DNA from 4 places in the Streptomyces sp. NBC_00076 genome. Region 1 is predicted to be linked to each of the others. Evidence: riboswitches for the same ligand, from Rfam matches in the RefSeq annotation. Region 1 holds a riboswitch; each other region holds the start of a gene.
The links. A riboswitch is a leader RNA that binds a small molecule or an ion and turns the genes downstream of it on or off. The one in region 1 is predicted to bind cobalamin.
Positions count from the first base shown of each region.

Region 1 (7,071 bases):
AAGTTCATGCCGATCGCCCAGAAGAAGGAGAGCCGGGGCGCGAACGCGTCCACGTCCAGGCCGACCTCACGGCCCGCGCGGATGTACTCCACACCGTCCGCGAGCGTGTACGCCAGCTCCAGGTCGGCCGTCGCACCCGCCTCCTGGATGTGGTAGCCCGAGATGGAGATGGAGTTGTAGCGCGGCATCCGCTGCGAGGTGAACGCGAAGATGTCGGAGATGATCCGCATCGACGGCTTCGGCGGATAGATGTACGTGTTGCGGACCATGAACTCCTTGAGGATGTCGTTCTGGATGGTCCCGGCCAGCTTCTGAGGCGCTACGCCCTGTTCCTCCGCCGCCACGATGTACAGCGCCAGCACCGGCAGCACCGCGCCGTTCATCGTCATCGACACGGACATCCTGTCCAGCGGGATGCCGTCGAAGAGCTGCCGCATGTCGTAGATCGAGTCGATCGCCACGCCCGCCATGCCGACGTCGCCGGTCACCCGCGGGTGGTCGCTGTCGTAGCCGCGGTGGGTGGGCAGGTCGAAGGCGACCGACAGGCCCTTCTGGCCGGCCGCGAGGTTGCGGCGGTAGAAGGCGTTGGACTCCTCGGCGGTGGAGAAACCCGCGTACTGGCGGATCGTCCACGGCTGGTTGACGTACATCGTCGGATAGGGGCCGCGCAGGTACGGGGCGACGCCCGGGTAGGTGCCCAGGAAGTCAAGGCCCTCCAGGTCACGGCCCGTGTACAGCGGCTTGACCGCGATGCCTTCCGGGGTCTCCCAGAACGCCTCGTCCCCGCCGGTCGCCTTCTCGAGGGCCTTGCGCCACTCGTCGGCACTGCCGTCGGTGGTGGGCGTCCCCAGTTCGATCCCGGTGAAGTCGGGGATTCCCATCAGGACACTCCCATGCGGTCGAGGGTGGCGGAGAGCACGGCGACGGCGTCACAGCCCGCGAAGACATAGGCGTCGACACCGGTGTACTGCCCGGGGCGGCCGGCCAGGAACACATGGCGGGCACCTGCCGCCCTGAGGTCTTGGGCGGTGCTCTCGGCCTGCTCCTCGTACAGCGTGTCGCTGGAGCAGAGGCAGACCTCGGTGGCACCACTGTCCTCGAAGGTGCCCTCGGTGACGGGCTCGATGCCGCCGGCCTGGAAGAGGTTGGCGGCGAAGGTCGTGCGCGCGGTGTGCGCGGCCGCGGGGCCGATCGTGGCCAGATAGACGCGCGGCCTGGTTCCGGTGGCGTCGAGACGGGCGTCGGAGCGGGCCCGCAGCGCTTCGTACGCCTCGTCGCGCCGCACCCGCGGAAGCCCGCCGGACGGCGGCTCGGGCGCCGCTTCACGCTCCACGGGAGGTTCGGCGAGGTTCGGGAACTCGCTGACACCGGTGATGGGTTCGCGCCGCTTGGCGAGCTTCGCGCTGCGCGCCTCCCAGGTGTCCGCGAGGTCCTGGCCGAGACGGCCCGAGCGCAGGGCGGCGGCCTGACCGCCGACGCCCTCGATCCGTTGGAAGAACTCCCAGCCCGCCTGGGCGAGTTCGTCCGTCAGCCCCTCCACGTACCAGGACCCGCCCGCCGGGTCGATCACCCGCGACAGATGGGACTCCTCGACCAGGATCGTCGAGGTGTTGCGGGCGATGCGGCGCGCGAACGCGTCCGGCAGGCCCAGGGCGTGATCGAAGGGGAGCACGGTGACGGAGTCGGCGCCGCCGACCCCGGCGGCGAGCGTCGCGATGGTCGTGCGCAGCATGTTCACCCACGGGTCGCGGCGCGTCATCATCACCGGCGACGTCACGGCGTGCTGCACCTGCGCCCCGGCACCCGGCGCCCCGCACACCTCGGCGACCCGCGCCCACAGCCGGCGGGCCGCGCGCAGCTTGGCTACGGTGAGGAACTGGTCGGCGGTGGCCGCGTAACGGAACTCCAGCTGCGCACAGGCCTGTTCGACGGAGAGACCCGCCTCGGTCAGCCCACGGAGGTAGGCGACGCCGGTCGCCAGGGAGGCGCCCAGTTCCTGCGCGGCCGAGCCGCCGGCCTCGTGGTACGGCAGGGCGTCCACGGTCAGCGCACGCAGCCCCGGGTACTCGTCCGCGCACAGCCGCGCGAGAGAGGCGACCGGCGCGAAGTCCAACGCGTCGCCCGTACGGGCCTCGTGGGCCAGCGGGTCGGCGCCCAGGTTGCCGCGCGCCGCGTGCCTGGCGACGCCCCGCTCCTCGTACAGACCCAGCAACTCCCGTGCGGCGGAGTCGAGATCGCTGCCCGCGTCCAGGACCACCGGCGCGAGGTCGAGAAGGACGCCGTCGAGGACCCGGCCGAGGGAGCCGAGCGGGAGGCCGCCCGCCCCGACGACCAGCCACAGCGAGGTGACGCCGTTCTCCAGATCCCCGAGCACCACGTCGCCGCTGGCCACGGCGTGCCGTTGTCTGACGTCCCAGCCGCCGGTGATGCTTCCCTCGGCCCGGCCGCCCCTCACGAACGGTGGGAAACCGGGAAGGCCGGGCTCGGGCGTCACATGGTTCGCGGTGTACAGGGGGCGGGTGCGCAACCCGTCCTCCAACGCGGTGGACAGGGCGTCTTCCGCTGCCTCCCCCGAGACTTCCTTACCCGACTTCTGCAGGACGCCCGCCACCAGGCGTTGCCACTGCTCGTGCGTCGCGTCAGGGAACTCGGCGGCCAGCGAGAGCCCGTCGTCAGGCAGGACCGTCATGCTCGGATGCTAGGCCAGACCGACAAAGGAGCGGCAGAGGACACCGCTGTGACCTTGCACTCCCTGCCGCTGTGACCTGCATTGCCCTGCCGACCTCGGTCGCTGTGTGGCGGCCGACGGCCCCACCGTCCGCCGCCCGTCGGGTCTGTGTGATGACGTGATAATTTGCCCAGGCCAGTCAAGGGAATCCGGTGCGAATCCGGAACTGACGCGCAGCGGTGAGGGTGACGGGCGGGGCAACACGAGCCACTGGACGACGGTCACACGTGACCAGGGTCCGGGAAGGCGCTCCGACCGGGTGATCCCGAGTCCGAAGACCTGCTGGCGACCCGTACGAACGGGCCCCGCGACCGGGCCCTCGACGCCAGAGGATGTTGTGTGCCCGTCACCCGTGCAGTTCGCCGCTCCACCCTGCTCCTCTCCGGGGCGCTCCTCCTGACGGCCTGCGGCGGCTCGTCCACCGGGTCCTCCGACCCGGCCGCCACCTCGAAAGACCTCACCCTGGACAACTGCGGGCAGCAGACCCGGATCCCGTCACCGCCGAAGCGAGCCGTGTCCCTGAACCAGGGCACGACCGAGATCATGCTCTCCCTCGGCCTCGCCGACCGGATGGCGGGCACCGCCACCTGGACCGATCCGGTCATGAAGGGACTCGCCAAGGCCAACGCCCGCGTGCCCCGGCTCTCCGACAACCAGCCCGCCTTCGAGAAGGTTCTGGACACCGAACCCGACTTCGTCGCCGCCTCCTTCGCCTCCACCCTGCGAGAGGGCGGCGTGGCCCCCCGCGAGAAGTTCGAGGAGCTGGGCGTGCCGACGTACCTCTCTCCCGCCGACTGCGAGGGCAAGGACAACAGCGGGGACGGCGACGGAGCCCGTACCAAGCCGCTGACCATGGAGTCGGTCTACGGCGAGATACGAGACCTGGCGAAGATCTTCGGCGTCGAGACGCGGGGCGAGAAGCTCGTCGCGGCGCTGAAGGCCCGGGTCGCGAAGGCCACCTCCGGGATCGACGCCTCCCGCACCTCGGTCCTGTACTGGTTCGCGAACCAGGAGTCCCCCTACATGGCGGGCTGCTGCGGAGCCCCCGGCATCATCACCGACGCACTCGGCGCGAAGAACGTCTTCGACGACACGAAGCAGGAATGGCCGCAGATCAACTGGGAGACCGTCGCGGACCGCGACCCCGACGTCCTGGTGATCGGTGATCTCACCCGCGAGTCGCAGACCGCCGAGACCGCCGCGAAGAAGATCGCCTTCCTGGAGTCCAATCCGGCGACCAGAAACATGGACGCGGTGAGGAACAAGAGGTACGTCCTGCTCAGCGGCCAGGCCATGAACCCCACGATCCGCACCGTCGAAGGCGTCGAGAAGGTGGCCGCGGCCCTGCGCGCCGACGGGCTCGCCGGGTGACGACCTCGTCCGTCACGGCCACGGTGCTGCGGACGGTGGCCGGCCTCGTGACCCTGGCCGGGTCCCTCGCCGTGGCCATCACCATCGGCCCCGCGGACATCGGCGTCGGCGACGTGTGGTCGGCGGTGGCCGCCCATCTCGGCGGCGGGCCCTCGCAGTTGAGCCCGATCCGGGACGGCATCGTGTGGAACCTGCGACTGCCCCGCACCCTGCTCGCCGCCGTCTGCGGCGCCGGGCTCGCGGTGTGCGGAGCGGTCATGCAGTCCCTGCTGCGCAACCCGCTCGCCGACCCCTTCGTCCTCGGCGTCTCCTCCGGGGCCTCCACGGGCGCGGTCGTGGTGGTCGTCCTCGGCGCGGGCGGCGGCGCGCTGTCCGTCTCCGGCGGCGCCTTCGTCGGAGCCGTCTGCTCCTTCGCCCTGGTGCTGCTGCTCAGCCACACCCTCGGCGCCACGACGGACCGGGTCGTGCTGGCCGGAGTCGCCGCCATGCAACTGTTCTCCGCGCTCACCTCCTTCGTCGTGCTGACGGCCGCCGACGCCCAGACCACCCAGGGCGTCCTGTTCTGGCTCCTCGGCTCGCTCGGCGGCGCCGGCTGGAACGACGTGTGGCTGTGCCTGACCGCGCTGGCGATCGCCCTCGTCGTGTGCCTCGGCTCCGCGCGGACGCTGGACGCCTTCGCCTTCGGACAGGACGCGGCGGCCTCGCTCGGGGTCTCCGTCGCCCGGACCCGGCTGGTGCTGCTGTGCGTCACGGCCCTGTTGACCGCCGCTCTGGTCAGCTCGGCCGGCGCCATCGGTTTCGTCGGTCTCGTCCTGCCGCACGCCGCCCGCGCCCTCACCGGCCCCGGGCACACTCGGCTGCTGCCGGTGACCGCGCTCGCCGGAGCGGTGTTCCTGGTGTGGGTCGACACCCTGGCCCGTACGGTCCTCGACCCGCAGGAGATACCGGTCGGCGTCGTCACCTCCCTGATCGGCGTACCGGCCTTCGTCCTCGTCCTCTACCGCACCCGGAGGGGACCCCGATGACCCTCAGTGCCGACCGCGTCTCCCGCACCGCCGCCGGACAGCTGATCCTGGACGGGGTCAGCTTCACCCCGGCCCCCGGATCCGTCACGGGTCTGCTCGGCCCCAACGGCTCCGGCAAGTCCACCCTCCTGCGCCTGCTCGCCGGCGTTCTCACCCCCGCCTCCGGCGTCGTCACCCTCGACGGCCGACCGCTGCGCGAGTTCAGCCGCCGAGCGGTCGCCCGTCGACTGGCGGTCGTCGAACAACAGGCGGACACCCAGACCGAGTTGACCGTTCTGGACGTCGTACGCCTCGGCCGCGTTCCGCACCGTCGCGCCTGGACCCCCAGCACCCCGGCCGACGAGCAGGCCGTACGTGCCGCTCTGGACCGCACCGGCCTCACCGAGCGGGCCGACCGCCTCTGGCACACCCTGTCCGGCGGCGAACGCCAGCGTGTCCAGATCGCCCGCGCCCTCGCCCAGGAACCACGCGAACTCCTTCTCGACGAACCCACCAACCACCTCGACATCCAGCATCAGCTCGACCTGCTGACCCTCGTCACGGAACTCCCCGTCACCACCGTCATCGCCCTGCACGACCTGAACCTGGCGGCGATGTACTGCGACGTGCTCGTGGTGCTGAACGAGGGCCGGGTGGTGGCGGCGGGCAGTCCGGCGGAGGTGGTGACCGAGGAACTCATCGCCGAGGTGTACGGCGTGCGCGCCGCCGTCACCCCCGACGCCCCGGGCGACCGGCCACACGTACGGTTCCTCGGCACGCTCCGGCGAGACATCGTGCGGTTGCCGTGACCGTGCGGCCGTCACGGCGACCTTGTGGCCCGCACGCCCACAGCCCGCACGCCTGCCCCCCGGCGCTAGGGTCGGCGGTATGACCGAAGACTCCCTGCGCTCCGTCACCGTCGAGCGAATCAGCACCGGCCATTTCGTCGCGACGAACGCTCGCGGCGCCGCGATCACCTTCGGTACGAGTTCCTCCGCTCACGGTGACACCGCGTTCACCCCGGTCGAGCTGTTGCTCGCCGCGATCGGAGGGTGCTCGGCGGCGGACGTCGATGTCGCCACCAGTCGCCACGCGGAGCCCACCAGGTTCTCCGTCGCGGTGACCGGCGACAAGGTCAGTGACGAGCTCGGCAACCGGATGACCGACCTGACGGTCACCTTTTCCGTCACCTTCCCGGACGGCGACGGCGACGGCGACGGCGACGGCAAGGGCGAGGGCGCGGACCGTGCCCGGGCGATCCTCCCGCGAGCGGTCAGGACCTCGCACGACCGGCTGTGCACGGTCAGCCGCACGGTGGAGCTCGGCACGCCCGTCACCGCGACGATCGAGGAAGGCTGACCTCACCCGACGCCGGGCCCTCCCGTCGGTACGGCCAGTCCTCGGCCGAACACGAGCACGCAGAGGTCCTCAGAGCCGCCCCGATCCGGACTCTGAGGACCTCTGCTTGCTCGCGTTGCTTCAAAGCCCTCCGAGATTCTCAGCGGGCTCCAGCTTTCGGCGCGCGACCCCGGAAACGGATTCCTCCGCGGCGCCACGGTGCGGAACGATGACGCGGCCCACGATCACGGCGTAGAACAGGCCGGAGGCCAGCACCAGGGCGAAATCGGGCGGGTACAGAGTGAGCATGCGCCAGACCGCGATGCCCACCCACAGCAGGGCCGTACCGCCGCTCCAGACCCGGACACCGACCCGGAACCGCCGGTTGGTGTTCCTGCCCGCGGCCGCCGAGCCGGTGGGCCGCCAGGCCTGTCTCCTGCCGCGTGCGATGTCCCAGATGGCGAACAGGTGTGCCCAGCCGTACAACAGACGCACGGCCCATGCTTCGATCCGGTAGGGGCACTTGTGCCACAACGGGAAGATCAACACCGTGTAGATGACGCTGGGAAGGACCAGCAGCATGTACTCGACCTTGAGTTTTTCGGGCATGACCAACAGCAGCACGACCGG
Region 1 is NZ_CP108242.1:1,533,912-1,540,982, reverse strand. Features, by position in the region: gene scpA (methylmalonyl-CoA mutase) at 1-881, opposite strand, end outside; gene OHA64_RS07065 (methylmalonyl-CoA mutase family protein) at 881-2,689, opposite strand; cobalamin riboswitch at 2,848-3,030, shown strand; gene OHA64_RS07060 (ABC transporter substrate-binding protein) at 3,068-4,099, shown strand; gene OHA64_RS07055 (FecCD family ABC transporter permease) at 4,123-5,124, shown strand; gene OHA64_RS07050 (ABC transporter ATP-binding protein) at 5,121-5,912, shown strand; gene OHA64_RS07045 (OsmC family protein) at 5,992-6,462, shown strand; gene OHA64_RS07040 (glycosyltransferase family 2 protein) at 6,583-7,071, opposite strand, start outside.

Region 2 (7,071 bases), 1.9 Mb from region 1:
ATCACGCCGGAGCGGCGATGACGACGGTTCACACGGCCGCCGCTGTGGTGGTGGCCTGGCTGCTGCACCGGGCGGACGTGCGGATGACGGCGGCGCTCGGCACGCTGCGCACGCTGGCCAGAGCGGCTGCGGCGGCCCTGGCCCAGGTGCTGCCGCGAGCGATCGCCGATCCGGACCGGGTGATGCCCCTGCTGCCCAGGCTGCGGACGGGTGCGTTCTTCGCGGTGGCGGCGCAGGCCTGGGAGGAAGTACTGGAGCACGTGGTGGTGCGCAGGGGCCCACCGCGACGGGAGCACCCTCCAGTCCTTCACCGGTCCTGGTGTCTGCGGGGCCGGATTCTCCCGTGTCTGCAAGGAGCTTCCCTGTGTCCATTTCCTCCCGTCCGCTGGCGTGTGCCGGCCGTCGTTTCGTCCTAGCCGGTGCCGTCGCGCTGACGGCCACGCTCGCCCTGGCCGCACCGGCCGCCGCACACGCGGAGGTCGAGGCCGACAAGCCTCAGGCCCTGGCGGAGAACGTCACCCTGAGCTTCGTCTCCGAGGCCGAGTCCGACTCTGCGGGCTTCACCGAGCTGCGCGTCGTCCTGCCCGAGGGCATCGCCCCCGCCGACGTCACCCTTGACGAGGGCCCCAAGGGCTGGAAGCTGACGGCCACCAAGGACGGCTACACCGTCGCCGGCCCGGCGCTGAAGGCAGGCGTCGACGGCGAGCACAAGATCAAGGTCCGGCAGCTGCCGGACGCGAAGGAACTCGCGTTCAAGACCGTCGAGACCTACAGCGACGGGGAGGTCTCCCGCTGGATCGAGCTGCCCACCGGCGGCAAGGAGCCCGAGCAGCCCGCTCCCGTGCTGAAGCTGAAGGCCGCGGCCCCGGGCGCCAAGCCGGTCAGCCCCAGCCCGACTGCGACGGTGAGCGCGACGCCCAGTGCGGCCGCCTCCACGCCTTCCACCGCCGCAAGCGAGTCGGACGCCTCGCCTGCTGCCAGTGACACGGCGGCCGACGAGGACGACGGCAGGTCCTCCGGCGCCCTGGTCGCAGTGATGGTCGTAGCCCTGCTCGTGCTCGGCGGCGGGGCCTGGTGGCTGGTCAAGCGCCGAGCTGCCTCCTCCAGCGAGAGCTGACGTTCGCCGTGGGTGCCTTGGGGCGGCACTGCCGTCGTCCCAAGGCACCGACAGGCACCACCGTGAACGTTCCTGGGTCGTCCGGCGTCACAGCGGTAACCGGACCCGAGGAGTCACCATGACCGCTGGACGTTCCCGTGCCCGATGCGTGGCCAGGGCCGCGCTGCTCGGCGCCTTCGTATGCGCGACCGCAGCCTGCGGCTCGTCGAAATCCGCCGAATCGACCGAACCCAACGAGCCGATGAGTACTTGGGAGGAACCGGCCTCGTACTCGTACACGTTGACGTCGAGCACCCAGGTCCTGGCGGGGACGTTCCGGGTGAAGGTGCGCAACGGGAAGGCGGCGGAGGTGGTCGGGCTGGACGAGGACAGCCGGAGGCAGGCGCAGGATCTGCCAGGCGACGTACCCACCATCGGCGAGCTGTTGAAGACACTGAATCGGGCCCGCAGCGAGGACGCTGACACGGCTGAGGCGGACTACGCCGCCGATGGCCACCCCCTGCGGATCTCCCTGGACTGGGACAAGAACTCCATCGACGACGAAGCCCTGTACACGATCAGCTCCTACGAACCGACCCCCGGCTAGCGCGACTCAACGCTCCCCACAGCACCGATCCGCAGGTTCCAGCGGCCGGACCGGCCGATGATTTGGAAGGCGGACACTGGCGGAACGTCGACGCGCCAGAACGACTGCTGAGGCGCGCCCATCGCGTGCAGCAGTGCTGCGCGCGCCACGGCCTGTTCGACCACAGCCACTACCCGGCCTGGATCGGCGGGCAGCTCTTCCAGCCAGGCGGCGATCCGGTGGCACACCTGCGCCACGGACTCGCCACCGTGCGGGGCCGCTTGCGGATCCGACATCCATACGGCGAGCCCGGCACCGTCACTGGCCGCGACCTCGTCCAGAGTCCGGCCCTGCCAGCTGCCCATGTCCATGTCCCGCAGGGCCGGCTCCATGGCGACGGCGTCCCATCCCAGGGCCTGGGCTGTCTGCCGGCACCGCTGCGAAGGCGCCGTCAGCCGGACGGTGGCCGCGGAAAGCGATCCGGCGACTCTGCGCGCCTGCCCCATAGCCCGCTCGTCCAACGCCGTGTCCCCACCGAAACGCACGTCGCGCTCCGTAGGGGCTGCGGCGCACAGCAGCGTGAGCCGGACGGTCATGAAGGGCCCTTTCCCCGAGGTCGGTTCATCGTAGGTGGCATACGCCATGTTGGCCGAAGTCCCTGTTGCCCCTACCATCTGGGGCGACAAGGACGACAGCGCCACGGAAGCCGGTGCAAGCCCGGCACGGTCGCGCCACTGTGTGCCACCCCGCCAGCCAGGCGAGGGTGGTGAGTCAGACCCAACGCTGTCGTCGAGTGCTCCACACGATGCGGGACGCGTAGTTCCCGAGGAGGTCTCGCCATGGCGCAGTCCACTGCCGCCCCCACCCCCACCACCCAGACCCTCACGCCGCTGCCGCTGCGGGCGATCGCCCCCTGGGCCGTCTTCTTCGGCGTCCTGATGCTGGTCCTGCTGTACTTCGTCGGCGCCGAGCAGGGCGCCACCGCCGTGGTCTCCGGTGAGGGCGTGCACGAGTGGGTGCACGACGCCCGCCACCTCCTCGGCTTCCCCTGCCACTGACGGAGCCCTCACCATGAACTCCGTCACCGTACGCACCTTGCTGGTACGCGGCATGCTCGCCGGCCTCGCCGCCGGCGTGCTCGCCTTCGTCTTCGCCTTCCTGGTCGGAGAAGGCCCCGTCGACGCGGCCATCGCGTTCGAAGAGGCCAACTCCCATGAACACGGCGGCGAGGAACTCGTCAGCCGCACCCTGCAGTCGACCGCCGGACTTGCCACGGGCGTGCTCGTCTTCGGCATCGCCATCGGGGGTATCGCGGCGCTCGCGTTCTGCTTCGCGCTGGGCCGCATCGGCCGGTTCGGGGCACGGGCGACGGCGGCGTTCACCGCGCTCGCCGGGTTCCTGCTCGTCTACCTGGTCCCGATCCTGAAGTACCCGGCGAACCCGCCCGCCGTCGGCAACCCGGACACCATCGGCAAGCGCACCATCCTGTTCGTGGGAATGATCGCCCTCAGTGTGCTGCTGGGCATCGCGGCGACCCTGCTGGGCCGCAGACTCGCCCCGGCGTGGGGCAACTGGAACGCCTCCATCGCCGCGGGCGTCGCCTTCGTCGCGGTGATGGCGGTCGCGATGGCCGTCCTGCCGCACGGGGACAACACGCCCAAGAGCTTCCCGGCGACCGACCTGTGGGAGTTCCGCCTGGCGTCGATCGGCATCCATGCCGTGCTGTGGGCCGGGTTCGGGTTGCTGTTCGGTTTCCTGGCCGAACGCGTCCTCGAGCCAAAGCCGGTCCGCGGGAAGGTCTCCTCACTGGCCGTCTGAACAGGAAGACATGCGGCGGGGCTACCGGGGGCGCGCCCGGTAGCCCCGCCGTTGCTGTGCCTGTCGGCCGGTCAGGCCGGTGTCGGGCGGATGGTCACGTCTTTGGCGACAGTGACCTGGTCGACGTCGGTGAGGCGCACGGTGACGTTCATGGTCCACACACCGGACAACGGAATCCGCAGCCGGTCGGCGGCAAAATAGCCTTTCCGGTCGACGAGTTTCGCATCCAGCGGACCGAGCTGCTGGGCCCGATGTGTGAGGGTGAGACGGAGTTCGGGAATAGCTATGAGGCCCCCGTCCGCTCCGTACACCACGGCTTCCACCGTGTTGTCGCCGACGCGCCCGGGTGCGAAGGTGATCTGCACCTTGCCGCTCCCGTTCGGAATCCCGGTGTCGAAGGGCACCATCACCATCCGCGCCGTGGGCGCCTGCGCTTCGGTAGCCGCAGCAGCGGTTTCCACGGCGGCGCGGCTGGGCTGGGTCCCGGTCAGAAGTGTGGTGATCGCCAGGACCACGACACCGAGGACGGCTTCAGCGGCGACCGAACGGCGCAGACTGCGCCGGTATCCGTCGGGGCCAGACAGGGAATCGGCAGGCGAATCAGCGCCCCCGGCCGCGTCGGGCGGAGCCAGCGGTCGAACCACGCTGTCCTCGCCGTCCGCTGTGCTCACGCTCGTCGAGGACGCCCCGACGGCGACGGCCTGTGCCACCCGCGCGGGTGCGGGTGAGGCTTGCGGCAGGGTTTCTACCGGCGGCTCGGGGACGAGTTGCGCGGTCCACTGGCGGGAGAAGGACGCCACCATCAGCACCACGACCACGGCTCCGGCCTTGAGGGCGAGGAGCCTGCCGTACTCGGTGGTGGTCACCGCATCCAGGGAGCCGACCTGGCGCCAGGACTGGTAGAGGCCGGTCGCGACCAGGACGACGACCGCGGCGAAGGCCAGGCGGGAGAAACGTGCGACCACCGACACCGGGACCGCCGTGCCAGTTGGTACTCGGTACAGCGCGACCGCCAACGCGACCAGACCCCCCAGCCATACCGCCATGGCCAACAGGTGCAGTACGGAGACGGGGATCGCCAGCGGGACCTGGATACCGGCGGAGGCGTGCTCGGCAGCAGCCCAGGTGAGAGCCAGACCGACGGCGAACAGCGCGCCCACAGCCTGCACGCCGGTCCCCAGGGGCCGTTGCTCAACAACCTCATCGGCCGCGGGCTCGACATCAGCAGCGGGCAGGGGCCGGGCGGTCAGGCGGGCGAGCCGGGTACCGAACCGTGTCAGGACAATGCCCACCGCGACGAGCAGTACCAGCCGTACTCCGAGAGCCATGCCGCTTCTGCCCGTGATGGTCTGGCCCATGAGCGACAGGTCGAACACCGAGGTGAGGCTCCTGCCGCTCTCGTACGGGCCGCGTAGGAGCAACAGGAAGAGGGTCGAGGCGGCAAGTGTCGCCCAGCCGGTCAGCAAGAGCTTGCGCAGTGGGCGCAGTCCAGCAGCAGCGGGCCAGCACGTCAGGACGAACAGGGCGACGCCGATCAGCAGGGCCAGGCCGCCGTAGGCGACGTAGCGGCCGATCTCGTACAGGCGGGCGGCAGCGGTGTCGTCCGTGGCTTCGGTGGCCACCACGGCCGTGGTGGCGGAGGGCTGTCCGATGGAGAAGGTGAACGCGCCGGAGATCGGGTGGCTGTCTGCGGAGACGGCCCGCCAGCCCACCGTGTAGGTACCTTGGGGCATCTTGCCAACCAGGGCCAACTGCGCGGTGTTCGGTTTGCCCGGTGCGTGCTTGACCGGCCCGCGGTCGACCCGCAGGTTCTTCGGGGACAGTACGCGCAGCGAGCCGTCGGAGAGGCGGACGGTTTCGGAGAAGGTGAGCGTGATCCGCTTCGGGGCCGTCTTGAGGACCGTGGAGTCCGCCGGGTCCGACCTGCTCATGGTGGCGTGGGCCGAGGCGGAACCTGCGCCACCGAGGAGGAAGGCGAGCACGGTGCCGACCAGGAGGAGGGCGGTCAGCGGTTTCCTGGTCCGGCGCGATGCCGTTTGCATGAAGCAGCCTCCAAGCGGCGGATCGTACGTCGCGGTCGCGGCGTGAGGGGAGAGAAAAGAGGGACGCCGTTACGACGCGCTCGGGGCCGCGCTCGGGCCTATGCCGCGCAGTTGCTGGATCTCACCGCCGAGCTTGGCACGGAACTGCTCCAGCATCGCCGGCTTCTTGACGCTGACGATCCAGCGCGAGCCGACCAGGTACTTGCCGCCATAGACAGCGGCGGAGTCCAGCCACGCCTGCTTGTACTTCTCCTCGGGGAAGGTGGTGATGAGATAGTCGATCTTCTTCGTGTGGCAGATGCCCTGGCGCAGTTCGTCCGCCTCGATACGGATCTTGGGCTTGCAGCCGGTCAGGTTGGCGATCACCTCGACCTTCGCCGGAGCCACGACCCCCGCTGCCGGGGCAGCGGTCACTGTCGTCGGCGACGCCTTGCTCTTGTCGGCGGCATCGTCCTGGCCTGCGCTGCAGGCCGTGGCCAACGGAAGGAGGGTCAGGCTCCCGGCCAGGGCTGCGCAACGAACCAGGCGGGCCGTGGGCGTGATGCGGCCGCTGCGTCCCCGCGACCGCTCCTGTGACTGCTGAGGCACGTCCTACTCCGTATCCGCGTATCCACGCTCTTCCTGTCCGAACCGACGGACAGGGGTACGACAAGGGGTACGGGTGAACGTAAGTGGCTGTTCACCCCGTATGTCATCGCGAGCCCGTGGGGCGGTCGGGACAACCGCCCCACGGGCCGGCACTCATGCCCAGGCGGGCGAGGGCTCGGGCTGGACGGTGTGGGCGTTGTGCAGGTCGGCCCAGTTCTGCAAGGCGCTCATGCAGGCGTGGTCGAGATGGCGCAGTCCGGCGAGGTTGAGCTCGACGGGCCGGTCGGGGGGCAGTTGCTCCAGGGTGTCGAGGATGTGCGGCAGACGCAGGAAGGTCGCGTGCCCGCGGATCCGCACCCGCACCGCGTCGTCACCGTTGTCGTCGACGTCGATGTGGACGTGCGAGGTCTCCCACGCCGCCTTGACCACCGACAGCAGCAGGCCGATCAGGACGCCTTCGAACATGTTGGTGACCAGGATCGCCCCTGCGGTGACCACCAGCACCACGGCTTCGCCCCGGTGCTCGCGCCACAGCGGGCCCAGTTCCTTGACGGGCATCAGTTTGAAGCCGGCGTGGATGAGGACCCCGGCCAGCGCGGCTGTCGGGATCATGCTCAGGGCGGAGGGCAGGAGAGCGGCGAACAGCAGCAGCCACACACCGTGCAGGACGCGGGAGACCTTGGTGCGGGCGCCCGCAGCCACGTTCGCGGAGCTTCGCACGATCACCGCGGTCATCGGCAGCGCGCCGAGCAGCCCGCATGCCGTGTTGCCAGCGCCCTGGGCCATCAACTCCTTGTCGTAGTCGGTTTTCGGGCCGTCGTGCAGCCGGTCGACCGCCGCCGCGCTGAACAACGACTCGGCGGAGGCGATCAGGGTGAACGCGACGATGGTGGTCAGCAGGCCGACGTCGGCCAGCTTCCCGAAGTCACCCAGCCCGGGCG
Region 2 is NZ_CP108242.1:3,469,726-3,476,796, forward strand. Features, by position in the region: gene OHA64_RS15820 (hypothetical protein) at 1-416, shown strand, start outside; gene OHA64_RS15825 (DUF1775 domain-containing protein) at 371-1,117, shown strand; gene OHA64_RS15830 (DUF6174 domain-containing protein) at 1,236-1,703, shown strand; gene OHA64_RS15835 (histidine phosphatase family protein) at 1,700-2,326, opposite strand; cobalamin riboswitch at 2,338-2,464, shown strand; gene OHA64_RS15840 (CbtB-domain containing protein) at 2,522-2,740, shown strand; gene OHA64_RS15845 (CbtA family protein) at 2,754-3,500, shown strand; gene OHA64_RS15850 (copper resistance CopC/CopD family protein) at 3,572-5,542, opposite strand; gene OHA64_RS15855 (hypothetical protein) at 5,612-6,130, opposite strand; gene OHA64_RS15860 (SulP family inorganic anion transporter) at 6,284-7,071, opposite strand, start outside.
Region 2: linked by a shared signal. The riboswitch ahead of OHA64_RS15840 (CbtB-domain containing protein) and the one ahead of OHA64_RS07060 (ABC transporter substrate-binding protein) in region 1 are both predicted to bind cobalamin.

Region 3 (7,071 bases), 870 kb from region 1:
TGACGAGCCCGCGCGTCGGGGAGCCCGACGGGCCGGCCGGTACGTAACCACCGCTCAACGCCTTGAGGATGTGGTCGATCTCGTCCGTGGTCCGGGCCAGCCGCGGTACCACCTCGGCGCAGGCGAACTCCAGCACGGCGACGGCGGCGGGGAGTTCGGTGCCGAGCACCTCGCGCACCAGCGGCGCGCTCTCGGCGACCGCCCAGCCCCGCTCCTCCATGCCCTCGGCGAACCGCCGGCACAGCTGCTCCAGCAGGTCGACCGCGTCGGCCGCCGAACGGGCGGGCCCCTCGACGAGGTCCGTCAGCTCCACCGGCACCTTGAGCGGCGCTCCCGGCTCGGCGAGCAGCTCCTTCTCCACCAGTCCGAAGTGCTCGGCCAGCGACGCCCGCAGGCCCGGCAGCGCGTTCGCCTGCCCGCCCCACACCTGGGACGCCCGCAGCACGGCGAGCACGAGGTTCACCCGAGGCTCGCCGACCGGACCGCCACCGAGGATGTGCAGACCGTCCCGGATCTGCACGTCCTTGATCTCGCACAGATAGCCGTCGATGTGCATGACGAACTCGTCGAAGGAGTCGTCGTCCGGCTGGTCGTCGACATGCAGGTCGTGGTGCAGCTCGGCCGCCTTCACCAGCGTCCAGATCTGCGCCCGCACAGCCGGCGCCTTCGTCGGGTCCAGGTCGGAGACGAGCGCGTACTCGTCGAGGAGCTGCTCCAGCTTGGCCAGGTCGCCGTACGTGTCGGCGCGGGCCATCGGCGGCACCAGATGGTCGACGACGGTGGCGTGCCCGCGCCGCTTGGCCTGGGTGCCCTCGCCGGGGTCGTTGACGATGAAGGGGTAGATGAGCGGGAGTTCACCGAGTACGGCGTCGGGGGCGCAGCCGCCGCTGAGCCCGAGCCCCTTGCCCGGCAGCCACTCCATCGTGCCGTGCTTGCCCATGTGGACGACGGCGTCGGCGCCGAAACTGTTCTCCAGCCACCGGTAGGCCGCCATGTAGTGGTGCGACGGCGGCATGTCCGGGTCGTGGTAGATCGCGATCGGGTTCTCGCCGAAGCCGCGCGGCGGCTGGATCATCACGACGACGTTCCCGAACTGGAGCGAGGCGAGCACGATGTCGTCCCCGTCCACGTACAGGCTGCCCGGTGGCTCGCCCCACGCGTCCAGCATGCCGTCCCTGAGGTCCGGGGCGAGCGTGTCGAACCAGGCCCGGTAGTCGGCCAGCGGCACGCGCGCCGGGGCGGCGGCCAGCTGCTCCTCGGTGAGCCATTCGACGTCGTGGCCACCGGCGTTGATCAGCCGGTGGATCAGCTCGTCGCCGTTGTCGGGGTGGCCCTCGACGACGTATCCGGCGTCCCGGAGCGAGTCCAGCACCCGCACCGCCGAAGCGGGCGTGTCCAGACCCACGGCGTTGCCGACCCGGGAGTGCTTGGTCGGGTACGCGGTGAAGACCAGCGCGAGCTTCTTCTCGGCGTTCGGCTTGTGCTTCAACCGCGCGTGCCGCACGGCGATCCCGGCGACCCGCGCGGCCCGCTCGGGGTCGGCGACGTACACCGGCACGTCGGCCGTGTCGTCGTCGACCCGCTCCTTGAACGAGAAGGGGACGGTGATGAGGCGTCCGTCGAACTCCGGGATGGCGACCTGCATCGCCGCGTCCATGGGGGACAGGGCGGCGTCCGACTCGTCCCAGGCCTTCCTGGAGGACGTCAGACACAGCCCTTGCAGCACGGGGACGTCGAGGTCGGCGAGGGCTCCGATGTCCCAGGCCTCCTCGTCACCGCCGGCCGAGGCCTGCGAGGCGTGGGTGCCGCCGGCCGCGAGGACGGTGGCGACCAGGGCGTCGGCCTTCTGGAGGATCTCGTACAGCCCGGCGTCCGCGTCGCGCAGCGAACCGCAGTACACGGGGAGGGCGTTGACGCCCCTCGCCTCGATCGCGTCGCACAGCGTGTCCACGAAGGCGGTGTTGCCGCTCAGCTCATGGGCCCGGTAGAAGAGCACGCCGACGGTCGGACGGCCGGCCTCGAGCGCACGCTCTCCGTGCACCCCGAACTCGGGCATCTTCCGCGGCTCGACGAACCCCTCACCCGTCAGCAGCACGGTGTCCGACAGGAAGCGCGCCAGCTCGGTGAGGTTGTCGGGCCCGCCCTCCACGAGGTACCGCAACGCCTCGGCCACGACTCCGGCGGGCACCGACGACTCGGCCATCAACTCCGCGTCGGGAACGCTCTCCCCGCCCAGCAGCACCGTCGGGACACCGGACGCCTTCAGGGCCGCCAGCCCGTCCTCCCAGGCCCGCTTGCCACCGAGCAGTCGTACGACGGCGACGTCCGCGCCCTCGAGGAGTCCCGGCAGTTCCTCCGTGACGTCCACCCGGGTCGGATTGCCGATCCGGTACGAGGCACCCGAAGCGGCCCGGGCCGCCAGCAGGTCCGTGTCGGCGGTCGACAACAACAACACTGTGCTCATGCGGGCGCTCCCGGTGGAATGAAAGGCAGTCCTTGCGGCGCGCCGGACTCGATGAGCCGCCACAGCGCGTCCGTGTCCGCGTGCTGTTCGATCAGGTCGCCGAGCCGGTCGAGCTGCTCCTCGCGCAGCGCGGCGAACGAGGTGTCGGCGGCCGGCACGAAACGGCGGCCCGCGGCGGCCGCCACCTCGCGCAGGAAGGCCCGTCTGAAGCCGTCCGACTCCAGCGAGCCGTGCCAGTGGGTGCCCCAGGTCTGGCCGACCCGGCAGCCGTCCAGGCTGTGCCCCTGGCCGTCGGTGAGGAACGTGTCCCCGCCCGTGACATCGGCGATGCCGTGATGGATCTCGTACCCCTCGACCCGCTCGCCGAGGGCCTCCCCGACGGGCCGGGTGAGGGTCTTCTCGCGGGCGAACCGCACCCGGACGGGCAGGATCCCGAGCCCGTCCACATGCCCGCGACGGCTCTCGACGTCGTCCTCGATGTGCTCGCCGAGGACCTGGAAGCCACCGCAGATGCCGAGGACGGGCCGTTGCTCGGCGGCCCTGCGCCTGATGGCCTCGGCCAGCCCCCGCTCGTGGAGCCACTCCAGGGCACGGACCGTGCCCCGGGTACCCGGAATCACCACGAGATCGGCGTCGGCCAGCTCCTCGGGCCGGTCCACGAACCGCACGACGACGCCGGGTTCGGCGGCCAGCGCGTCCACGTCCGTGAAGTTGGACATGAGGGGGACCGCGCAGACGGCGACGCGCAGGACGTCCTCGCCGACGGGCGGGGAGAGGTTCGACTCCCGTACGGTCCCGCGCAGCGAGACACGCAGCCCGTCCTCCTCGTCGATGCCGAGGCCGTGCCGGAAGGGCAGGACGCCGTAGGTGTGCCGCCCGGTCAGCCCGTGCAGCATGTCGAGCCCGGGCTCCAACAGGCTGACGTCCCCCCGGAACTTGTTGACGAGGAACCCGGCGACGAGTTCCTGGTCCTCGGGCGAGAGCAGCGCGACGGTCCCGAAGAAGGAGGCGAAGACGCCCCCACGGTCGATGTCACCGACCACGAGCACGGGAAGCCGCGCATTGCGGGCGATGCCCATGTTCACGATGTCGGTCCGCCGCAGGTTGATCTCGGCGGGAGAGCCGGCCCCTTCACAGATCACCGCGTCATACGTGCCCCGCAACTGAGCGAGACAGTCGAGGACGGTCCCGAGAAGCTGTTGCTGCCGCCCACCGTGATAGCCGCGAGCACTCAGCTCCCCGACCGGCTTCCCCAGCAGGACGACCTGACTGCTCTGTTCACCGCCCGGCTTCAGCAGCACGGGGTTCATCGCCGCGGTCGGCTCCACCCGGCAGGCCTGAGCCTGCATGGCCTGCGCCCGCCCGATCTCCGCGCCCTCCCGCGTCACGAACGAGTTGAGGGACATGTTCTGCGCCTTGAAGGGCGCGACCTTGACGCCCTGCCGCACCAGCCACCGGCAGATCCCCGCGGTGACGACGCTCTTGCCGGCGTCGGAGGTGGTGCCGGCGACCAGAAGACCACCGTTCATGGCGTACGCCCCTTCGCTCGTTCCCCGGTCACGAGTCGTGCGGCGAGTCGTGCGGCGACGCTGACGACGAGCGCGAGCCGGCCGACGCGCCCCGAGAGGCGTACCGCCCGTTCGACGTCGTGCGACGTGACGGCCCGCCCTTCCCCGTTCAGCACGGGCCGGTGCTCCACCCGGCCCCCGTACGACAACGTCCCGCCCAGCCGCACCCCGAGGGCGCCCGCGAACGACGCCTCCACGGGCCCCGCGTTGGGACTGGGATGCTGTGCCGCGTCGGCCCGCCAGGCGCGCACGGCACCTCGCGGATCGGGTCCCGCGAGCGCCGCGAGGACGGCGGTCAGCCGCGCCCCCGGCCAGCCCGCGACATCGTCGAGCCGCGCGGACGCCCATCCGTAGCGCCGGTACCTGGGCGACTTGTGACCGACCATCGCGTCGAGGGTGTTGACGGCCCGGAACCCGAGAAGCCCGGGGACCCCGCCGACCGCTCCCCACACCAGCGCCCCCACCACGGCGTCGGAGGTGTTCTCGGCGACCGACTCCACGACCGCGCGCGCGATCCCGTCGGCGTCGAGCGCCTGCGGATCCCGCCCGCACAGATGCGGCAGCCGCGCCCGCGCCGCGGCGACATCCCCCGCCTCCAGCGCACGCCCGATGCTCCGGGCCTCCCGCGCGAGCGACGTCCCGCCGACGACCGCCCAGGTGGCGGCGCCGGTCAGCGCGACGGAAGCGGCGGGTGAGGTACGTACGGCACGAACGGCCGCGGACCCGAGCGCGACGGCGCCACCGGCGCACACGACGGCATGCAGAGAGCCCCAGCCCCGGTGGTCCCGCCACAACACCCGTTCCACGGCACCCGCGGCCCGCCCGAACAGGGCGACCGGATGCCCACGGCGAGGATCACCGAGGAGCAGGTCACCGAGGAGGCCGGCGGCGGCGCCGTACGCGAAGACGCGATCGGCACGCATGGGCTCAGCCGACCGCTGTCACAGACAGGGCGCAGCTACGGGATCTCGAACGGCAGCCGAGCATGGCGATATGTCCTCACTCAGGGTGTCCACGCCCTGGTTCGACGAGACCGGCGGCGAGAGTTCCTGGCTCCCGGGGCTTTCTACCCCGGTGACAGTGGCGGGACCGCGCCGGACTCGCACCGGCTTCCTCTTCTGCCGCCGTACATGGCCCCGGCAGTCCACCACGCACTTGGAAGGGCCGTCAACTTGCCGTTGACCTGCGAAGGGAGAGTGTGCTGAGACCCACACGCGCGCGGTCACAGCCGTCACAAAAGACATGGGGTGCGGGACGGCGAACCGTCCCGCACCCCATGTGTCGTCCGGGTGTCGCAGGTCAGGCGACGATCAGTGAGATCCCGTAGGCCACCGCGGCCGCGCACGCCGCGAAGCACGCGTACGCGCCGGTGACCGCGAGGGCGGCGGAGTCGCCCTGGGCCGTGGCCCGTTCGCGGCGCGACAGGCCCATGATGCCGAGGGTGAACAGGGCCACGAGGGCCACGGTGACCACGAGGCTGACGCCGAAGACGGAGCCGAGGGCCGCCCAGTCGATCTTCATACTGCTTCTTCCTTCGTGCCGGTGGGTGCCTGGGTGACCGGGCTCAGACGGTGGTCGTGGCCGGCGGTGTCGCGGCGTCGGTGGCCGCGGCGGTCGGGGCCGGGATCGTGGCCGTGAGCTCCTCGGTGACGGTGCCCGCCGGGGGCGGGGTCACGGCGGCGATCGCTGCGGTCACCACACCGGCCGGCTCACCGGTCCCGCTGGGCTCGTTGACGTTGCTCGCGTCGACGACCTCGCGACGGGAGACCTTCCAGATGGCCGCGCTGGAAGCGATCAGGAAGACGGCGACGAGGGCCGTGCCGTAGTCCCCGAGCCCGGTCACGTACTCGGCGAGCGCGCCGACCAGGGCCGCGGCGGGCAGGGTCAGACCCCACGCCACGAACATCCGGGTCGCCGTCGACCAGCGGACGACGCCGCCCTTGCGGCCGAGGCCCGCGCCCATCACCGAACCGGAGACCGAGTGCGTGGTGGAGAGGGAGAAGCCGAGGTGGGAGGAGGCCAGGATGACCGTGGCCGCGCTGGTCTGGGCGGCGAAGCCCTGCTGCGGCTGAAGGTCGGTCAGGCCCTTGCCCATGGTGCGGATGATTCGCCAGCCGCCGAGGTAGGTGCCGAGCGCGATGGCCAGGCCCGCCGACAGGATGACCCAGGTGGGCGGGTCGGAGTCGGGGGCGACGGCACCGCCGGCGACCAGGGCCAGGGTGATGATGCCCATCGTCTTCTGCGCGTCGTTGGTGCCGTGGGCCAGGGAGACCAGGCCGGCGGAGGCGATCTGCCCGGCGCGGTAGCCCTTCTCGGCGGCCTTGCCGTCGGCCTTCCGGCCGAGGGAGTACGACAGGCGGGTGGCCAGCATCGCCGCGAGCCCCGCGACGATCGGGGCCGCGATCGCCGGGATCAGGACCTTGGTGACGAGCACGTCACCGTGGACGGCGCCCGTGCCCGCCGAGGCGATGGTGGCGCCGATCAGACCGCCCATGAGGGCGTGCGAGGAACTGGAGGGAAGACCCACCAGCCAGGTCAGCAGGTTCCAGAGGATCGCGCCGACCAGGGCGGCGAAGATGACCTCGGGACGTATTCCGCTCTCGTCGACGAGACCCTTGGAGATCGTGTTGGCGACCTCCACGGAGAGGAAGGCACCCACAAGGTTCAGCACGGCGGACATGGCCACCGCGACCTTGGGCTTCAGTGCGCCGGTCGAGATGGTCGTGGCCATCGCGTTGGCGGTGTCGTGGAAACCGTTCGTGAAATCGAACGCGAGTGCGGTTACGACCACAATCGCGAGGATCAGCGAGAAGTTTTCCATTTACCCAGGCAATCGTTCGAAGTCATTGGCCGGACGAACGTAAGTAACCTGAATGAACGGAAGATGAACTGAAGCAGGCCACACGGTGTCCGGGAGCGATGGTTATCGCACCGCCGGGTCCGGCCGAGTCCCACCGGACCCGTGCGGCCCAAGTGCCCCTTGGTTACGCGCCCCTGGCGAACTTTCTGAGCTCGTTCAGGGATCCGTTGAAGAGGTTC
Region 3 is NZ_CP108242.1:2,402,321-2,409,391, reverse strand. Features, by position in the region: gene cobN (cobaltochelatase subunit CobN) at 1-2,464, opposite strand, end outside; gene OHA64_RS11020 (cobyric acid synthase) at 2,461-3,993, opposite strand; gene OHA64_RS11015 (cobalamin biosynthesis protein) at 3,990-4,955, opposite strand; cobalamin riboswitch at 5,056-5,188, opposite strand; gene OHA64_RS11010 (hypothetical protein) at 5,332-5,553, opposite strand; gene OHA64_RS11005 (anion permease) at 5,597-6,853, opposite strand; gene OHA64_RS11000 (lysozyme) at 7,017-7,071, opposite strand, start outside.
Region 3: linked by a shared signal. The riboswitch ahead of OHA64_RS11015 (cobalamin biosynthesis protein) and the one ahead of OHA64_RS07060 (ABC transporter substrate-binding protein) in region 1 are both predicted to bind cobalamin.

Region 4 (7,071 bases), 650 kb from region 1:
CGAAGTCGGCCCAGCCGACGCTTGTCGACCTGGTCCGCCGCCACCTCACCGAGCAGAAGGAACCGCGTTCGGCAGCGGAGATCACGACTGCCCTCGACAAGTCCCACCCCGAGCGCGGCGTCAAGACCACCGTGGTGCGCACGACACTCGAAGGGCTGGTCGCCAAGAGCCAGGCGCAGCGCTCGAAGCAGGGAGCATCCGTCTTCTACACCGCTCCCGACGCGCCGAAGCAGACCGCACCGAAGCAGGCCGCACCCAAGCAGGCCGCACCGAAGCAGGCCGAGGAGCAGCCCGCAAAGGCCGACGCATAACCGAAGCGCCGCACAGTGTGGCACCTGACCGCGGCGTAGGCCTACGCGTCTCCGTCGCGCTCAACGACATCGCCGCCGCGCCCGCAGAGCTCGACCGCGCGGTCGGCGAGTTGGGGGCGCACGGCGAGCAGTGCACACCCGTCAAGGGCTGCACGCGTCGGGCCCGGTCGGTGGACGGCCGACCATCTCTGCCGACCGGCACACGCATGTGCCGTACCGGGTGGAGACCCGCACACCTTGACCGCGTCAGGAGGAGCCACCACGTGACCGCTCGCGTCACCTTCATCTCACCCGCGATGAGTTCGTCCCTGCGCCAGGCCCGCTTCGACGACGGGGGCTCGATCGACGCCGACGGGGCGGCGCGGGCCCGTGCCGCGGCGGCGTCCCTGCCGGCCGCCGTGCGTGTCGTGGTCTCTCCCACTGTGCGTTGTCAGGAGACGGCTGCCGCACTCGGTCTCGACGGCGCGCAGGCAGCGGAGTTGGCGGCACTGGAGGTGGGACGCTGGCGGGGCCTGACTCTGGCCGAGGTCGGCGCCGGTGAGCCGGAGGCGGTGACCCGCTGGCTCACCGACCCCGCGTCCGCGCCACACGGCGGGGAGTCCGTGGAGGACATGTGCGAGCGGGTGACACGCTGGCTCGCGGCCTCCCAGGACGCGGGCGGCCGTACGCTCGCCGTCGTCGAGCCGGAGGTCGTGCGGGCCGCGGTGGTCCACGTGCTGGGAGCGCCCTCAGCGGCCTTCTGGCGTCTCGACGTGCCACCGCTGACGGCCACCACCATCAGTGGACGCGTTGGCCGCTGGAACCTGCGGCTCGGGCACCCGTTGGACTCGGCCGAGGCAGTGGCGGACCACTGAGCGAAGCCGGCCCAACGGGCCCCGCGTCATTACGGAGCGGCTACGGTCGTCCCCGCGGACACCGTGGCCGGCTTCGGGTGCAACAGCCGCTGCGCCAGTTCACCGAAGACTAGGCCGAAACCTCCCCACAGCGTGATCTGCATGGCGAGGGCCGACAGACGGAACCGCCACAGCAAGGCGGCCGGGAAGTCGCTCGGCACCTCGTTGATGGCGGGCAGGAACGCGTACGCCAGCCCGATCACGACGGCGAAGCCGAGGACGGCGACGACGGTGGCGTACCAGGTGCCGAGCTTCGGCGCGAGCCGCTTGCCCGCGATCACCGCGGCGACCGCGAGGAGCACCCCGAGCACCATCATCAGGAAGTACAGCGTGGTGCGCTTGCCGATGGTGTCGTGGTCCCCCACCGCGGGCGGGTTGGCCGGGTACTTCAGGAACGGAACGACGTACACGGCGAGCAGCGCGGCCCCCGACAGCAATAGCGCCGTGGCCCGCGGGGTGAAGCGGCCCACGCGGCCGAGCGCGAAGCAGAAGGCGAGAGCGGCTATGCCGCCGAACGCCACCCCGTAGATGAGCACGCCGGTGGCGAGGCCCGCGGTGGACTGCAGGGAATGGGAGACGAGTTCGACCTCGTGCTCGTGGGCGGGGGCATGGGACTCCTCGAAACCGATGGCGCTGTCGACATTCGGTTCACCGAGGAAGTAGGCGACGATCAGGGCGAGCACGCCGGCGCCGAGGCCGGCGAGCATGCCCCGAACGAGCAGGTTTCTTACTGTCGCGGAGTTCATGGGGTGTGCGGCGTCCCTAGATCAGTGGCAGGGGAAGCCGAGGAGGTGGCGGGCGTCGTGAACCCACTCGTGGACGTCCCCGCCGGAGACGACTGAGGTCGCCCCCTGTTCGGCGCCGACGAAGTAGAGCAGGACCAGCATCAGGATGCCGAAGAAGACCGCCCAGGGGGCGATGGCCTTCAGCGGGAGCTTGGCGGGAACGACGGGCGTGGTGGTTGTCGGCTGGGCGACATGCTGAGCCATGGCAGGGCCTCCTCTGGGAGTTCGCGTCCCATCTCGGTGGTGCACATGACGACGGCCACGGGTCTGACTCGCGGTGCGCCCCCTCGGGGGACACCGTCCACAGTGGCGCGACCGTGCCGGGTTCTCACCGGCTTCCGTGTGCCGTCGTCGATATCAGAGCGACGGTACCGTGTGTCGGGTCCACCGCCAATACCGCCCCACCTGGCGTGATCGCGTTCTCCCCCGCCAGGTGACCCGGATCACCGTCCGCTCACCGGTCACACGCGAACGAGACAGGAGCACGCGGCGCTGCCACGTGCGGTCGCGCGCCGGTCATGCGGGCAGTCCCCAGCGCGGCGCCTCCTCGTTCGGCTCGACGGGGGTGATCCGCAGGTCGGGACGGTCGCCCTTGGCGGTGATCAGGGCGGACTCGCCCTTGCGCAGAGCGACTTGGATCGTCCCATCACCCAAGGACTCGTAGCGCAGCGGCCTCCCGCCCCCGTTCCGTACCTCGATCGGGCCGGGGACGCCATGCCGTACGACACAGGGGGCGCCCGCCTCGCTGACCAGCCGGACCCAGCGGGTCACCCCGTCCTTGCGTACGGCACTGAGCAGGAACGCCCCCTGGGTACGGAAGTTGTGCACCGCCAGATCCGCCCAGGCGGCGGGCAGCGCGGGGAAGACGCGGATGGTGTCGCCCCAGGACTGGCAGACCATGTCGTGGAGGGACTGGGCGGCCGAGAGGGGGGTCTCGATGACCGGGCCCGACTCCTTGTACATGGTGTTGGGCTGGATGAAGCGGGTCATCAGCTGTCCGAGGTAGCTGAGCGCGTCCTCGCCCTTTCCCAGCATGGCCGACATCGAGGCCGCGCCCGTGAACGTATAGCCCTGGAGGGCGCCTTCGAAGCCCACCCAGTGCGCCAGCGACTTCTCGATCAGGGCCTTTTCGTCGGGCGTACGGCCGGTGAGTTCGTACAGCGGGTACACCGCCAGGAGGTGTGAGTAGTGACGGTGCGACTTCGCGAAGGGGATGTCCGCGCCGATCATGAAGCCGTTGTCGTCGGTCGGATACGCGACCCGCCGGGTCAGGACGTCTCGCCAGCGCGGCGCCAACTCATCGTCGATACCGAGGAGTTCGGCGGAATCGAGGAGGGTGCGGCAGCCCCACGTCAGCAGCATCAGGTCGAAGTTGCAGTCCCGTGAGTTGCCCCCGTACTCGGGCGAGAAGGTGGCCGGCAGGTGCAGTTTGCCGTCGGCGCCCGGCTCCAGGAAGTGCAGGTAGTAGTTGATCGCCTTGCGGAGGAGAGGGAAGAGGACGTCGCGGAGGATCGACTCGTCCATCGTGTGGCGATAACTGAGCCAGACGTTGTGCAGGGCCCAGGTGAGGTTGCCGACCTCGGGAGTCGGCGGGTCCTGGCCGGGGATGCCGACGCCGTAGCCCAGTGCGGGGTCCGTCGCGCCACCGTTGACCAGCGAGGCGTCGGTGGTCCGCGGGATGCCCAGTGAGTCGGCGCGGTACGCGGGCGCCATCTCCGCCCTGAGGTTGTCCCGGAACTCACTCAACGCCCTCGTCACGGCGTCGAGTTCGAGGTGGTTGGAGCCGTGGATCAGCCAGTACTCCAATTGCACGTTCAGGTTCCACCAGGTCGCCGGCCATGGCGTGGGCTCCAGCCAGGGCCCGCTCGTGGCCATCGCGGGCGCGTCGCGCCGTGCCGCGGACGCCGTCTTGTACAGCTGGATCCAGTAGAAGCGCTGCATGCGGGCATCGGGCAGCGAGAGGAAACTCTTCCGGTAGTAGGCGTGCCACCAGGCGCGATGCGCCACCGCCAGTGCGTCGTACGAGAGTTTCGAGGCGTCCCGCACCGCGGCCAGCGCGCGCCCGAGCGCCGTCGGCTTCGGATACGAGTGCGCGACATGCACGTACAACGTCCGAGCACGCCCCCGCGTGCGCTCCCGCCACGCGGTGACGTGCTGCCCGCCGGCGAGCAGCGGCTGCACGGCGGCGGAGATGCCGTCGTACAGCCCCGTCTGGGCGGGCGGGTTGGCCTCGTACCCCTGAGGTATCGGCTTGAACGCGGCGCGCGGGCTGATCGCCTGCGCCGGGTGGAACTCCCACGTGAAGTCGCGCTCCCCCTCGCTCGGCGTCACCTCGATGGCCAGCACGGAGCGGGAGTTGTGCACCAGGGCGCGGATCGTGAGCGTGCCTCGGCCCGTGGTGAGCGTGCCGGTCAGTTCGGCGTCGTGCAGTCCGAGTCGCCAGTCGAGGCCGGTGATCGTGCCTACCGGCTCCAGTGTCAGGTAGCCGATCGGCAGTCGTGCGAGGCCGAAGAGCGACCCGAACTGCGGGCGGTGATCCTGGACTTCGGAGTGCTGCACGTTGAAACGGACGGCCTGGAAGGTGTCGGCTTCGGTGCCCGGTTCGGCGTAGATCCCCGAACCGAGGAAGCCATTGCCCAGATACGGGCCCTCGTACCAGGTCTTCGGCATCCGCTGCCAGACCAGGTCGGCGTCGTCGAGGACGGTGCGCCAGGGGTCGGAGCCCTGCGGGGCGGAGCTCGCCGCCGCGGCCGGGGCGGGCAGGCCTCCCGCGAGCAGTGTCCCGCCGAGCGCGGAGCCGGTGGCAAGTACCGTACGCCTGGACGGACGGCTGGAACGACGGCTGGACGGGCTGGGCATCGCGCCTCCTGGCTCGTACGACTCACAGAGATTCATCGGAGCTATCTCTGACCGAAAGGTAGAGATGGCGCGAGGAGTCGTCAACGCTTAGGAAGAGATCCGATGTGTTGGTTTGCGTGGGCGGATCCAAGGACCCGCCCGTTGCCCGTTCCAATTCCCGCTCGGTCAGGGGGTCGCGAGGAGCTCGAGCGTGTCGATCACACGGTTCGAGAAGCCCCACTCGTTGTCGTACCAGGCGACCACCTTCACGTGCCGGCCGTCGACCCGGGTGAGTTCCGAGTCGAAGATCGAGGAGGCCGGATTGCCCGTGATGTCGGAGGACACCAGCGGGAAGTCCGAGTACTCCAGGACCCCGGCGAGCGGCCCCTGAGCCGCGGAGCGGTACGCGGCCAGCACGTCCTCGCGCGTCACGTCGCGGGAGACGGTCGTGTTGAGTTCGACGATCGAGCCCACCGGAACAGGCACGCGGATCGAGTCACCCGAGAGCCTGCCCTCCAGGTTCGGCAGCACGAGGCCGATCGCCTTGGCGGCGCCCGTCGTGGTCGGCACGATGTTGACGGCGGCGGCTCGGGCACGACGTGCGTCGCGGTGCGGGCCGTCCTGGAGGTTCTGCTCCTGCGTGTACGCGTGCACCGTCGTCATGAAGCCGTGCTCGATGCCGGCGAGCTCGTCGAGCACCGCGGCCAGTGGTGCCAGCGCGTTGGTCGTGCACGAGGCGTTGGAGACGATCGTGTGCACGGCCGGGTCGTACGCGTCGGTGTTGACCCCGAACGCGAGAGTGACGTCGGCGCCGTCGGACGGCGCGCTGACGAGGACCTTCTTCGCGCCCGCATCGAGGTGCGCGCGGGCGGCCTTGGCCGAGGTGAAACGACCGGTCGCTTCGAGGACGATGTCGACGCCGAGTTCGGCCCACGGCAGCTGCGCCGGCTCACGCTCGGCCAGGACCGTGATGCGGCGGCCGTCGACCACCAGGGCGTCCCCGTCTGCGGTCACCGGACGACCGAGCCGGCCGGCCGTGCTGTCGTAGGCGAGCAGTCGCGCGAGTGTGGCCGGCTCCGTGAGGTCGTTGACGGCGACGACCTCAAGGGCGCTGTGGCGTTCGAGCAGGGCACGCAGCACATTGCGTCCGATGCGGCCGAATCCGTTGATGGCGATGCGAGTCATGAATGGTGTCCCTTCCGTTCGCCATCCAGCCTCGCTCGCGGCCGCGGCCACTGACAGCGGCGCGATCGCCACCGTTCAAAAGGATCGCGCCAGGTGGTGCGCCTACTCGCCCTGGGCGAAGGTGCGCCGGTACTCGCTCGGTGTGGTGGCGAGGATGCGCTGGAAGTGCGACCGCAGATTCGCACCGGTGCCCAGGCCGACGTCGGCGGCGATCTGCTCGATGCCGCGCTGCGAACGTTCGAGCAGTTCGCGGGCCATGTCGATACGGGCGCGCATAACCCACTGCATCGGCGTGTACCCGGTCTCTTCGACGAAGCGCCGCGAGAACGTGCGCGGCGAGACCGCGGCCCGCCGCGCCAGCACCTCCAGGGTGAGGGGCTCGCCGAGCCGCCGCAGCGCCCACTCGCGGGTGGCGGCGAAGCGCTCGCCGAGCGGCTCGGGCACACTGCGCGGCACGTACTGCGCCTGGCCACCGCTGCGGTAGGGGGCCGCGACCAGGCGTCTGGCCGCGTGGTTCGACGCGGCCACCCCGAGGTCGCCGCGCAGGATGTGCAGGCACAGGTCGATGCCGGAGGCGGCGCCTGCCGACGTCAGCACGCTTCCCTCGTCGACGAACAGGACGTTCTCGTCGACCTGTACGAGCGGATGCCGGGCCATCAGCGCCCGCGTGTAGTGCCAATGCGTCGTGGCGCGCTTGCCGTCCAGCAGACCCGTGGCCGCGAGCGCGAAGGCTCCCGTCGAAATGGCGGCGAGCCGCGCGCCCCGCTCGTGGGCGGCGATCAGCGCGCCGGCGACGGCCGGCGAGGGATCGTCGCGGTCCGGGAACCGGTACCCGGGGACGAAGACGATGTCGGCCCACGCGAGCGCCTCGAGACCGTGGGCGACGTGGTACGACAGGCCGTCGCCGCCAGTCACGAGACCCGGTTCCGCGCCGCACAGCCGCACCTCGTACGGCATGCTCGCGCGCGTGGTGAACACCTGCGCGGGAATGCCGACATCGAGCGGTTTGGCACCGTCGAGCACGAGAACGGCGACGCGACGCAGGCAGGAGGCTGACAC
Region 4 is NZ_CP108242.1:880,166-887,236, forward strand. Features, by position in the region: gene OHA64_RS04220 (hypothetical protein) at 1-311, shown strand, start outside; gene OHA64_RS04225 (histidine phosphatase family protein) at 575-1,165, shown strand; gene OHA64_RS04230 (CbtA family protein) at 1,195-1,950, opposite strand; gene OHA64_RS04235 (CbtB-domain containing protein) at 1,972-2,193, opposite strand; cobalamin riboswitch at 2,230-2,374, opposite strand; gene OHA64_RS04240 (glycosyl hydrolase family 95 catalytic domain-containing protein) at 2,506-4,848, opposite strand; gene gap (type I glyceraldehyde-3-phosphate dehydrogenase) at 5,014-6,012, opposite strand; gene OHA64_RS04250 (GlxA family transcriptional regulator) at 6,115-7,071, opposite strand.
Region 4: linked by a shared signal. The riboswitch ahead of OHA64_RS04235 (CbtB-domain containing protein) and the one ahead of OHA64_RS07060 (ABC transporter substrate-binding protein) in region 1 are both predicted to bind cobalamin.